DNA from 4 places in the Clostridium sp. CM037 genome. Region 2 is predicted to be linked to each of the others. Evidence: riboswitches for the same ligand, from Rfam matches in the RefSeq annotation. Region 2 holds a riboswitch; each other region holds the start of a gene.
What was found. Region 2 has a riboswitch for cobalamin ahead of ACWJKP_RS16560 (sirohydrochlorin cobaltochelatase). Riboswitches for the same ligand answer to the same signal wherever they lie in the genome.

Region 1 (3,208 bases), 1.8 Mb from region 2:
TCCTAGTGCATTTAAAAACTATTATAAGGATGATTTGAAAGTTTCAGTTGCAGGCCCAATTGCTAATCTAATTCTAGGGTTTGTATTTGCAATTCTTACTGTGTTATTTTCGAAATTTCCACCAATTCATGGTGGATTATATACTATTATTAGCCAAATTTTAATAATTACAGGGTACCTAAATTGTATTTTGTTTTTTCTTAATTTAGTGCCAATACCGGGATTTGATGGATCTCATATAGTTAGAGATTTGTTCCCAAAGTTTTTTTACAATTTACCAGATACAATTTATAGGTATCAATTCTTAATATTTATGGTGTTAATATTGCCTATATTACCTGGTGGACAATCAGTTTTTACTTATATCGTGCAAGCGCCAGGGTTATGGTTATTTAAACAGTTTTTAAATATTGCAGGGATGTTTTAAATAAAAAGTAAATTTCATAAAAATTATAAATGTAAGGAGAAAAACATATGCGCTTAAGAAAAAAATATTGGGCTAGACCAGAGCTGGAAACTAGTCATATTGTAATAACTGACCAATATGATCACAAAGGAAAATGGAATGAAGAATTTAAAAATAATAATGAAATCCATCTAGAACTAGGTTGCGGTAAAGGTAGATTTATATCAGAAAAGTCCAGGAGAGATATTGATATCAATTTTGTAGGCATTGATTTAAAAGATGAGGTTCTGGTATTTGCCCTTAGAAAAGTAATAGAAGTAAGAGAAATTGAAGGAGCACAAGACATAAATGTACGTCTTATGCCAATGAACATTATGCTTATTGATGATGTGTTTGCAAAAGATGAGATAAGCAGAATTTATATAAATTTTTGTAATCCTTGGCCAAAAGACAGACATAATAAAAGAAGATTAACTCATACTAAGTTCTTGACGAGCTATAAGAAATTCTTAAAACCGGGATCTGAAGTTTGGTTCAAAACAGATGATACAGAGCTATTCGAAGAATCAGTAGACTATTTCAAAGAGTGTGGGTTTGAAATATTATTTTCGACCTATGATTTGCATAAGAGTGATTTTAAAGATAATGTAGTTACAGAATATGAAGCTAAATTCACAGAAATAGGGAAACAAGCTATGTTTCTACAAGCAAAATTAATTTAGCGAATTTAACCATATGAGACTTAAGCATTTTAGATTCTTATTTATTGACAGGATTAACATAATGCTATAAACTTAATTACATAGAAATGTATTAAATTGAAAATTTTAAAAATGAAACTTATGAATTATATTAGTTAAAAATGAATAGATTTGTTTAGGTGCCTTTTATTAATCAGCCACTAAAGTGGATTAAGTTACTTTAGTAGATGATTAGTAAGGTGAAAAGGGAATGTGGTGTAATTCCACAGCAGCCCCCGCTACTGTAATTGAGAGAAAATCTTTTATAACTACCTGAAAGGGAAAGTGATAAGAGAAAGCGTATCAAGAGCCAGGAGACCTGCCTAAATTAGTAATATTAAGCTTTCGGCGGGAAAGAACTGTAGAATTCAAGTTAGTGCAATGAAAAATTTGTACATAACAGCAGGTGCGCAAGCTTGCTGTTTTTTTGTTGTGTGCCAAAGAAGAATACAAGTAGGAAGAAAGGAGAAATAGTAATGGCTAAAGTAATGGTTCAAGGAACCGCTTCATCAGTAGGAAAAAGCATATTAGTAACAGCACTTTGCAGAATTTTTGTGCAAGATGGGTTTTCAGTATGTCCTTTTAAGTCACAGAATATGTCATTGAATTCTTATATTACATTGGATGGGAAAGAAATGGGACGTGCGCAGGTGCTTCAAGCCTATGCGGCAGGATTGGAGCCAGAGGTATATATGAATCCGATTTTATTAAAACCTACCTCGGATAAAAAGTGCCAAATTATCGTTAATGGAAAGGTTTTTGGGAATAGTACAGCTATGGAATATCATAATATGAAATTGGAATTCAAAGACATGTTAAAAAAGCAGTTTGAAGAATTAGAGAAGAAGTTTGATATTATAGTAATGGAAGGAGCAGGTAGCCCAGCAGAAATTAATTTAAGAGATAGAGATATAGTGAATATGGGAATGGCGGAACTTATAGATGCACCTGTGATACTCGCAGGAGATATAGATAAGGGTGGAGTATTTGCGTCACTAGCAGGGACTTTGCTTTTGCTTAATGAGGCCGAGAAAAAAAGAGTTAAAGCCACTATTATTAATAAGTTTAGAGGAGATTTAGAAATCTTAAAGCCAGGACTTACAATGATTGAGGATATTATACATATTCCATGTGCAGGGGTAGTTCCTTATTTTAGATTGGAACTCGAAGATGAAGATGGTGCAGTAGAATTTAACAAAAAAATTACTGCACCTATTGATATTGCTGTAATAAAGCTTCCACATATATCGAATTTTACGGATTTAGACGCATTAAAGGCTGAAGAAGATGTATCAGTTAGATTTGTTACAACTAAAGGAGAATTGGGCACGCCAGACCTCCTTATCATACCCGGAACAAAAAATACTATTGATGATTTAATTTCTTTAAGAAATTCGGGACTTGCAAAAGCGGTTCAGCAATATAGTGTAGAAGGTAACGTATTAGGTATTTGTGGAGGCTATCAAATGTTAGGAAATAGCTTAAGTGACCCTAATGGCTTAGAGGGAAATTCAAAAGAAACAGAGGGTATGAAGCTTTTAGACGTAGACACAATATTTGAAGATGAGAAAATAACTACAAGAGTAAAGGCTCGTAGCATTAACATTAGGGATACTAGTATAGAAACTTATGGTTACGAAATACATATGGGAATTTGTAAATATGGTCATAATGCAAAACCACTTTTTGAAATCTATGATAAGAATGGTTCTGATACGTCATCCTTTGATGGAGCAATAAATGCAGGTGGAAATGTTATGGGTACATATATTCATGGAGTTTTTGATGGAGTAGAGTTTAGAGAACATATGATTAATACTTTAAGGGTAAAAAAAGCTATGGAACCTAAAAAATCTAAGGTTTATGAAAATCTAAGAGAAAAAGAATTAGATAAGCTAGCAGACATAGTTAGAGATAATGTAGACATGGATTCAATCTATAAAATCATAGGAATAAAAAGAAAAAGTTAAAAAGAAAAAGTTAGGGACAGTTAACAACTATTTAAAAAATTATAACAGTATAAGATAGTGAGGAATTAAAATGGCAATACTATTTCAGACGA
Region 2 (3,208 bases):
AACGTTATCTTTTAACACATGACGTGCAGCCATTTCTGCAAAACAGTTTATGTTCCAGGGGTTTTGTTTTTCTTTGACTTTTTTTAATAGGTCTACGTTACTACTTATTCCATACCCAAACCTTATACCAGGCATCGCAAAAAATTTGGTTAATGCTCTTATTATAAATAAACATTTGTATGTTTTAACTTTTTCACTGAAACTGTGCTGTGAATCTCCAGTAAATTCTATAAAAGCCTCATCTATTATTATGACTTTGTCGTTACATTCACAATATTCAAGAATTTTTTGAAACTCAGCCTTATTTATGATATTGCCATTGGGGTTATTTGGATTACCTAAAACCACACCTTCTACACTCTGTAATCTATTAAGAATATCCTCATAATCATAGAAAAGTTCAGCATATTCATGCTTTAATAAGGTATTCTCATTAATCTTCTCTTTTAAATAAGAATACTCTATACTACAATTCCACTTTTTAGCATCAATTTCGTACTCTACAAAAGATGGCACCACAATTAGTAGATTTTTATGACAAGCTATAACTAAGTCAATTATTTCTGCAGCCCCATTTCCTAAAACAAAATATTCTTTTGGGCAATCAATGTATTCTTTTAATTCTTTCAATACCTCCCTATATTGAATATCTGGATATCTTGTTAAAGCATCTACGGCTTCACTAATGTTATCAGTGAAACTTTTAGGAACCCCTAATGGATTAATATTAGAACTGTAATCTATTAATTCTCGCCCCTCAAGTAATCCATTAGTATAAACATCTCCACCATGTATCATCGAATACCTTCCTTTCTACTTGTAACTCTCATCTACCGTACTTTAGTTACTTATAACTTACGAAGAATTTTAATTTCCCTTATGTGTTTTCCCTACATTCTTAAACTTTTCATTAATTACATCATTAATGTGCTGTATATAAATGTCTTGAACGTCACTATTTTCTCCTAACCCATGCAGATATATTTTAACTTTAAACCCTTTTGCCTCTAAAATACTCTTCCAGGAGTCCTCTGCATCTCCCGCCATGTCATTCTTGGCATGATCTCCTGCTACGAGCAGTAGTGGCATTAAAGTGACTTCGCTAATACTCTGAGTAGTAACATTAGGTATTACTCTTTCCAAAGTTGGATACCCTTCCACGGTTGCTACATGTACATTGTTAAAACCTCTATCCCTTAAAACGCTTTCAAAACAGCAATATACTGCATTTGCAATATGGTTTGTACCATGCCCCATCAAAATTACTGTATCCATTGGTTGCAATTGCTTTGATAGAGCATCCACCATTATTGAGTAATCATCTGGCACGCCTGCTTCTTCTCCCTTAAAACATAAAAGAGGTCTTCCTATTAAGATATTTTTAAATGCTTTACATTCTTTGTATCTATTAACTACATTATTTATATAATCAAATTCTACTCCAGGAATAACATGCAAAGGCTGAACAATTACCTCATTATATCCTTCGCTTTTTAACTTTTCCAAAGCTTCTTCTGGAGTATCTACATGAATATTATCCCTATTCTTAAGTACCCTAAGAATAATATGTGAAGTAAATGCTCTTCTTATATCATAATCTTCAAAAGTATGTCTTATTTTATCTTCTATTGCATCGATAGTTACTTTTCTTGCATCTTCATGTGTTGTTCCAAAACTTACAATTAAAATTGCCTTCTTCATTTCGATCATCCACCTTGCTAAATATTTTCCGAAATCTATCATAACATTTACATATAATGCTTTTTAAAACAAAAAAAATAGTACGCATACGATAGCGACTACTTTTTAATTAATCCATAATTAAATAGTTCTTTCCCTCCGAAAGCTTGTTAACATCATTTAGGCAGGTCTCCTGGCTCTTGATTCTTCCTTTAATTATCCTTCCTCATTTTTAATTTACGAAGTAGCATTTAAAAGTTTTTCATCAATTACAGTAGCGGGGGCTGCTGCGGATTTAAACCGCATTCCCTTTTCACCTATTTCAAGGCACCTAAAATCATATTCAATTCTCTATTAATTCTAGTTTATTATATTTAAGCCGTACTGTCAATATTTAGAGTGTCTCCTTAGTTTAATAGGCAAAAAAATAATTCAGAAAAATAATTAGAATAATTAGGGACGATTAACAACTATTTAAATTATTTATATATATATTAGCTTAAGATTATGAATATCATCCCGATTCATAGGCAATAATTCAAATAAAAATCTATGAGGAAGGGTGATTTTAATGCCAAGAAAGGCAAGAGAAAAAACAGATGACTCGATATTTCATATTATGTGCAAAAGTATCAGCGAAATAAATTTATTCAAGGATGATGAGGATAAGAACAAGTATTTATCACTTGTAAAAAAGTATAAATATCTCTATAATTTTAAAATCTACGGTTACTGTCTTATGGATAACCATTCTCATTTAATGATTGATGCTAATGGTACTGATATATCAAAGGTAATGCATGGAATAAATTTTTCTTATGCAATGTACTTTAATAAAAAATATAAAAGGGAAGGACATCTTTTTAAGGATAGATTTAAGAGTAAAATAGTTAATAATGAACGATATTTGAAGACTTTATCTCTATATATACACAATAATCCTACGGATATAGATGAATATAAAAATTGTCCTGAAAAATATGCTTTTTCTAGTCTAGCCATATTTTTAGGAAAAAGACATGATTCTTTTAAATTAGTTGATTATGGATTTATTATGAGCTCTTTTGGTAATAGCCTAAAAAGTGCAAGAAAGAATTACTATAATCTTGTCTTTCTCTGTAATGGAGAAAAATTAAAACACGAAATAGAATTTAAAGATGAAAAATCAGAGTATAAATGTGAACGAAAAATACTTGTAAGGAACTTTAAGCCAGAAGATATAATAGAATTTATAGCGTCAAAGATGAATGTATCAAAGACTCATCTTTATATGAAGTACAGCAGAAAGCTTGTACGGGCAAAAGCCTTAACCGTTATTCTAATGAGGAGCCTCTGTAATTTTAAATCTAGCGATATATCCAGCACTCTTGGAAACATTACACAGTCTAGAGTATCAAAATTAAGCACTATTGGCATCGAATTAATTGGAACAGAAGAAAAATATGAGAATATTATCATGGATTTTATTAAACGTTATGCTTAGTAATAATTTATTAATATAATCTTCAATATTATGATTAATAACTTA
Region 3 (3,208 bases), 310 kb from region 2:
TTGCTTTTTTATAATCATTTTATTTATACCAACATTGTAATTTTATTTGAACTAAACACAGAATATACATAAACATTATAGTATAATAATATTATCTATATAAAAATAGATTTCATTATATTATAAATTTTATTTTTTGGAGGTTCACCATGAAAATAGCTGTAATAGACGCACAAGGGGCAGGTCTTGGTCAAACAATCATAAAAAAAATTCGTAAAGAAATTGACCTAGATATCTATATTGTTGCACTTGGTACAAATGCATTTGCTTGTTCAAATATGGTAAGAGCTGGTGCAAATATTGGTATAAGTGGAGAGGAATCAATTTGCTCATTTTGCAAGAAAAATAAAATCGATAGTATAATCGGTCCAATTGGAATAATATGTAGTGGTGGCATTAACGGTGAAATTACCCACATGATTGCCACATCAATATTTAATATGGATTGTACTAAATATATACTTCCACTACAAAAACATGGTATTTATATACCAGGCACAAGGAATATGCAAATCAAGGATATAATTGAAGAGATTGTACTTGATATAAAAAGTAATATAAAATATCATTTTATATAAGAAGGTTTATACATAATATTTAAAATACCAGTTCTTTATCCTCTGTAATTTTAGCATCTGACTCATACAAAGACTTTATTAATTCTTGGGTTAAGACTTCTGTTGGTATTCCATAACTAACAATCTTGCCTGCTTTCATGGCATAAATTTTGTTAATCCGCTCTATTAGCTATCTAAAATTTTTATTTAATGTTTTAAGGATTTAAACCCGTATCCAAAGACTTCATAAATATTATTCACTGTTACAAAAGCATCCTTATCAACAAATTTTATGAATTTTTTAAGTGTTATAAACTCCCTTCTTCCTACTATAACCACAACAACTTCTTTACTCTCATCTGAAAAATCCCCTACTCCGTTATATACAGTAGATGTTTTATCTAGCTTTTCTCTTATATATTTTCTTATCTTATCGCTGTTATTACTTATAATTGTAACTTCTTTGCACACATTTATTCCATCTATGATGTGATCAATAAGAAAACCATTAATTATAACTCCAAGCATTGCATATAATGATAGCTTAATTCCAAAGGCAAAAACCGCCATTAAAATTATAATTAAATCACACATTAAAACTCCTTTTCCTAAATTTATATGGAAAAATTCATTTAATATCTTAGCTAATATATCTGTCCCCCCTGTTGAAGCATTTTGATTAAATACTATCGCTGTACCTATTCCCGATATTAGTATTCCAAATATAAGTTCCAGTAAAATATCTCCTGTAATTGAATTATTAATAGGTATAAACTTTTGAAATACAATTATAATACCTCCTACACCAAAGCTTGCATACACACTTTTCCCACCAAAACTCTTTCCGATAGCAATAAATGCTATTACAAACAAAATAAGGTTTATTATCATCATTATCCAACCTACGGATAACCCCCCTGTAAATTTATTTATAACTATTGCTAATCCATTCGCCCCACCTGTCGCTAAATTATTTGGCATTAAAAAGAAATATAAACCTGCTGATACCATAAACATTCCTATGTTTATAAGCGCAAATTCCTTTATCTTTGTTTGCATAATATGCCTCCTTATAATTATCAATTGTATTACCTATCCTCTATAAAATAATCATAATTTCTTTCTCAACGAAAAATTAAGCCCTTTAGCATTTATGCTAAGGGCTTGATAATAATACCAACCATATTTGTAAAAAACGCAAAATTTAAAATGCATTTTCATACAAATATACGTCACACCCCCTATCACTCGTAGCGTTCTTGGTGTATTAATAAAGGCAGGTCTTCTGACTTTGGATCACAGTCGCTTTAATCCTTCCCAGCAAAATTGTCAGTGGTATAATTTAGAGCTTCTCACCATTACAGCGGCGGGACCGTTCAGGCTTTTCACCTGGTTCCCTTTTAAATGAAATGCAAAACATCTCATACCTTTAAATTCGATATTAAATTACTTTCATTTAAAAGTTTCTTTTAATCTCTTCCATAAAACCTTTTTTAATTGAGCTTTATTTAGTAACAGAGTTTTTATTAAATTCTTCCACAATAACCCTATCGGCTTTTCTATTTCCCGTTATATTGACAATAAATTCTTTGCCTAAGTTTTTGTACATATTCATAATAATTCCCCCTTCAAACTCTAAATATTATTAACTTAATTTTAAAATTTGAGGTGGTTATAATCAAAACTCTATACCCTCTCTAGATGGTATTCCTTCGTTAAAATAATGTTTAATATCCTTCATCTCAGTTACAAGATTCGCTTTATCTATTATAGCTTTAGGTACGTCTCTCCCTGTTAAAATCAATTCTATATTAGCAGGTTTATTCTCCATTAATTCTAGTAGTTGTTCTTCACTTATTAGTTGATTGTTCAATGCTCCCATTACCTCATCCATGATAAGTATGTCGCATTTTTCTTCTTTTAATGCTTCCCTGCAAAATTCATACCCCTTTTGTACTTCTTCTTTTAATTCATTTTTTTCCTCTGCATTTAATGTCCAAAAAAAACCTCTTTTTTTCTCAAACCTAAATATATTAAAAAAGGGAGCCAATTTTTTTGCACTTTCAATTTCACCAGTTTTACTTCCCTTCAAAAACTGTACCATAAATACAGTATATCCATTTCCTGCTGCACGTACAGCTATTCCTACAGCTGCAGTCGTTTTACCCTTGCCATTCCCCGTATAAATTTGAACATATCCATTTTTTAATTTCCCCATTATATTCATTTCTCCTTGTTTTAGCATATGCATACATATGCTTTATTATCTCAGGGTTATCTTATATTTTTTTATTTCATATTGCAAATCTTGTCTTGAAATACTTAATTCTCTTGATATTTTGCTAACATTGTTTTCGTTTTTATTCAGTGTTTTTTCAATAATTCCCTTTTCAATATCAGCCATATAGCTAACCAACTCGAACTTCTTTTCTACATTTACCACCATATTTTGAAAACACCTCCCTATCTCTCGTAGAGTTAACTGTGTATAATTATAGAAAGGTATTCTATAAGGCTGGAAAATCATTATTCAGTTTTATTCCCCTGATTTTCTTTTTTAGTTCTCTCTACGAATCTTCCCAGGAAAAAGAATAGAACACCAACTCCTATACCTGTCTGTAGACAAAAGAGTAAACTCTCAATTTCGCCTG
Region 4 (3,208 bases), 320 kb from region 2:
ATCTTCCAGCAGATGTTTTTCTACAAGCAATTCATATATCTCCATCACGGTTGGCTGTTTTAGATTTGCTTGTTTTAAAATTTCTGTGTTTTGGAAAATTTCTAATGGTGTTCCATCTGCGATAATTTTTCCTTGGCAGAATACAAGGACTCGCTCCGCCCATCGATATGCGAAATCTACATCATGGGTGGAAATGAGCATTGTCTTGCCCTCCGAACCAAGCTTATCCAAAACTTCTTCTAGTATCAGTACATTTAAAGGATCAAGTGATGCAGTCGGTTCATCAAAGATAATGATTTCTGATTTCATAGCAATTATGCCCGCAATGGTGACTCGCTTCTTTTCACCGCCACTCAAATAGTGTGGCGGACGATCCTTGAAATCTGATATGTTCATGTATGCCAGTGCTTCCTCAACTCGCTTGAGTACTTCCTCTCTTGGAAGCTTTAAATTCATTGGCCCGAATCCAACTTCTGCCCTAACTGTAGATGCGATTATTTGATTGTCCGCATCTTGAAAAACAATCCCGATATTTTTTCTAAGTCCTTTTAAATTCTTCTTATTAACGACAGTACCCCGGTAAATTATTTTTCCCTGTTCAGGTGTAAATACACCGTTTATGTTCAAGAAAAATGTAGATTTTCCGGATCCATTAGAACCAATAACAGCGATTTTCTCACCTTCATTGATATCCACACTTACGCCGTCCAATGCAGACTTGCCATTTCCGTAGACGTAGTATAGATCTTCGACCTTCAATATTGATTTCCCCATAATCGCTCCTTTCTATCTTGTAACGCCCCATATCAGAATCAAAAAACTTATAAATGCTACCGCAGAGGCAATCTGTATTGTCTCTACCTTTTTATCTTCCTCCAAAAATATAAGATCCCCATCATAGCATCTGGCCTCCATTGCATCATAATAATCGTTTGCCTTTTTCAACGAAATAACCAGCATATTGCTTGCAATGCTTCCAAATGTATAGCATGAAGTCTTAAAATCACAGTAGCCCTGACGGGATTCTGCGGAATTTTTCATTTTAGTATAGACATCCATTAAAATGAAAATATAACGGTAAATGAGGTTCATCAGCTCTACAATAAGCTTTGGAACATGTGCCTTTCGAAGCACATATATAATCTCGGAGGACGGAGTTGACAGTGTCATCATTTGTAGGGCACTGATAGCTGCAAAAACTTTCAGAATCAAAAATGCCACTTCCTTAAGCTTTGCCTGAGAAGTAAACACATAGCAGAAGCCAAGATACAGGTTATACTGCCCCATTGGCTGCTTTGAAAAATCAATAGCAATTGTAAAAGTGCCAAGGAGGATAAAGATGATTGGAATCGCCAGTATTGACAAGTATTCGTTTACTGGAAGATCTCCTTTTACAATGGTCAGATAGCCCATTGCAATAATGACCACAACGGATACATAGGGATTTTCCAATACAATGCAAAGAATCAGTATCACAACAGAAAGAGATACTTTAAAAGTAGCATTCCAGTGTCTGATTTTAGAGGTATAAGCATAAAAATCAATTGAAAACCCTTCGCCGTGTTTATGTCCGGTTCCATGGTGATGATGATGATGTGTCCCATCCCCTTTTTTCCATTTGAAGAAAAAGCCCACCATTAGAAAAATGGCACATAAAATAATAATTTTTCCCATTTCACATCTCCTTTGAATTTTCACCCCATGGCAGCATTCTGGGAGATTTTAGAATAATAAAAATAGATGAAGCATAGTAAACAATTACACCTACAATCTGATTTAAAAATCTAAGGCCAGATAATGTAACTATAATCGCATTGAAGCACCCGGCGAAAACGATGATATTCTACCTAATGATGTTTAGGTTCGTTTTGACAATTTGTAGTATAGGCCTGTCTACAAAACAAAAAGCCTTCTAACTAAAGCGTTAGAAGGAAACGATTCAAAAATATGCTTAATCATATAAAATCAACAAACAAATTTTCATTATAAAGCCCTCTCTATCACTCGTAGAGTTTGTAGTGCGAAAATATGGGCCGGTATTCTGACTCAAGAATCATTATTTAAGCGCGCCTTCCCCGTTTTCGAGTGGCATAATGCACTTAAATTCATCTATTACAGCTACGAGATAGTTCAGGATTTTAACCTGATTCCCTTTTAATTAATTTAAACCTATATTTTATTATTTAATTTTTATAGTTCTTTCACACATGTACTCATTATATAGTAGCCTTATTATTACAAAAAATCAACTACTTTAGTTGTAAAAAGATAATATTTTTCAAATTTTCACAAAATAATACATTATACTATTTTCTCAAATTAATGCTACAGTAAAAAAAGGGACCCACTAGGGGACCCTATACGTACTTTCTCATGTGCTTTAATGCAGTTTTTTCCAGTCTAGAAACTTGAGCTTGGGATATACCTATTTCACCTGCTACTTCCATTTGAGTTCTTCCATCGAAGAACCTTAAATTTAAGATTAACTTTTCTCTAACATTTAATTTTTTCATTGCCTCTTTAATCGATATATTTTCAAGCCAATTATCATCTAAATTTTTGGTGTCACTTATTTGATCCATTACATAAATTTCATCTCCACCAGCGTGATAAATAGGTTCAAATAAAGATACAGGATTTTGTATAGCATCTAAAGCAAACACTACATCTTCCCTTGGTAATTCTAATTCTTTTGCTATTTCAGCTACAGTAGGCTCTTTATTGTCTTGATTCACCAATCTGTCCCTAACTTGTAATGCTTTATATGCAATATCCCTTAATGATCTACTAACTCTTATTGAGTTATTATCTCTTAAATATCTTCTTATTTCCCCAATAATCATAGGAACTGCATATGTTGAAAATCTAACATTTAGACTTAGATCAAAATTATCAATGGACTTCATTAAACCAATACAGCCTACTTGAAATAAATCATCTACGTTTTCTCCTCGATTATTAAAGTGCTTTATCACACTTAAAACCAATCTTAAATTTCCTTTAATAAATTTTTCTCTACACTCATACTCACCATTTTGTATCCTAAATAGTAGCTCTTTCATTTCCTTTTCTTTTAGTACGGGTAATTTTGAAGTATCTACACCACATATTTCTACTTTATTGAATACCATAAGGTCATCATTCCCTTCAGAGTAATTGCTTCTAAATTATGTCCTTATGGTTTGCTTTTTATACTACAGACAACCTT

Region 1: linked by a shared signal. The riboswitch ahead of ACWJKP_RS04725 (cobyric acid synthase) and the one ahead of ACWJKP_RS16560 (sirohydrochlorin cobaltochelatase) in region 2 are both predicted to bind cobalamin.
Region 3: linked by a shared signal. The riboswitch ahead of ACWJKP_RS18045 (YitT family protein) and the one ahead of ACWJKP_RS16560 (sirohydrochlorin cobaltochelatase) in region 2 are both predicted to bind cobalamin.
Region 4: linked by a shared signal. The riboswitch ahead of cbiQ (cobalt ECF transporter T component CbiQ) and the one ahead of ACWJKP_RS16560 (sirohydrochlorin cobaltochelatase) in region 2 are both predicted to bind cobalamin.

What each region holds. Positions count from the first base shown of each region.
Region 1 covers NZ_CM143650.1:1,005,832-1,009,039, forward strand. The annotation lists gene ACWJKP_RS04715 (site-2 protease family protein) at 1-427, shown strand, start outside; gene trmB (tRNA (guanosine(46)-N7)-methyltransferase TrmB) at 475-1,128, shown strand; cobalamin riboswitch at 1,303-1,487, shown strand; gene ACWJKP_RS04725 (cobyric acid synthase) at 1,623-3,116, shown strand.
Region 2 covers NZ_CM143650.1:3,449,398-3,452,605, forward strand. The annotation lists gene ACWJKP_RS16555 (pyridoxal phosphate-dependent aminotransferase) at 1-798, opposite strand, end outside; gene ACWJKP_RS16560 (sirohydrochlorin cobaltochelatase) at 868-1,701, opposite strand; cobalamin riboswitch at 1,847-2,031, opposite strand; gene ACWJKP_RS16565 (transposase) at 2,252-3,163, shown strand.
Region 3 covers NZ_CM143650.1:3,763,240-3,766,447, forward strand. The annotation lists gene ACWJKP_RS18040 (DUF3842 family protein) at 150-578, shown strand; gene ACWJKP_RS18045 (YitT family protein) at 765-1,616, opposite strand; cobalamin riboswitch at 1,816-2,003, opposite strand; gene ACWJKP_RS18050 (cob(I)yrinic acid a,c-diamide adenosyltransferase) at 2,236-2,775, opposite strand; gene ACWJKP_RS18055 (helix-turn-helix domain-containing protein) at 2,821-3,003, opposite strand; gene ACWJKP_RS18060 (energy-coupling factor ABC transporter substrate-binding protein) at 3,084-3,208, opposite strand, start outside.
Region 4 covers NZ_CM143650.1:3,767,516-3,770,723, forward strand. The annotation lists gene ACWJKP_RS18070 (energy-coupling factor ABC transporter ATP-binding protein) at 1-774, opposite strand, end outside; gene cbiQ (cobalt ECF transporter T component CbiQ) at 787-1,638, opposite strand; cobalamin riboswitch at 2,015-2,188, opposite strand; gene sigG (RNA polymerase sporulation sigma factor SigG) at 2,358-3,131, opposite strand.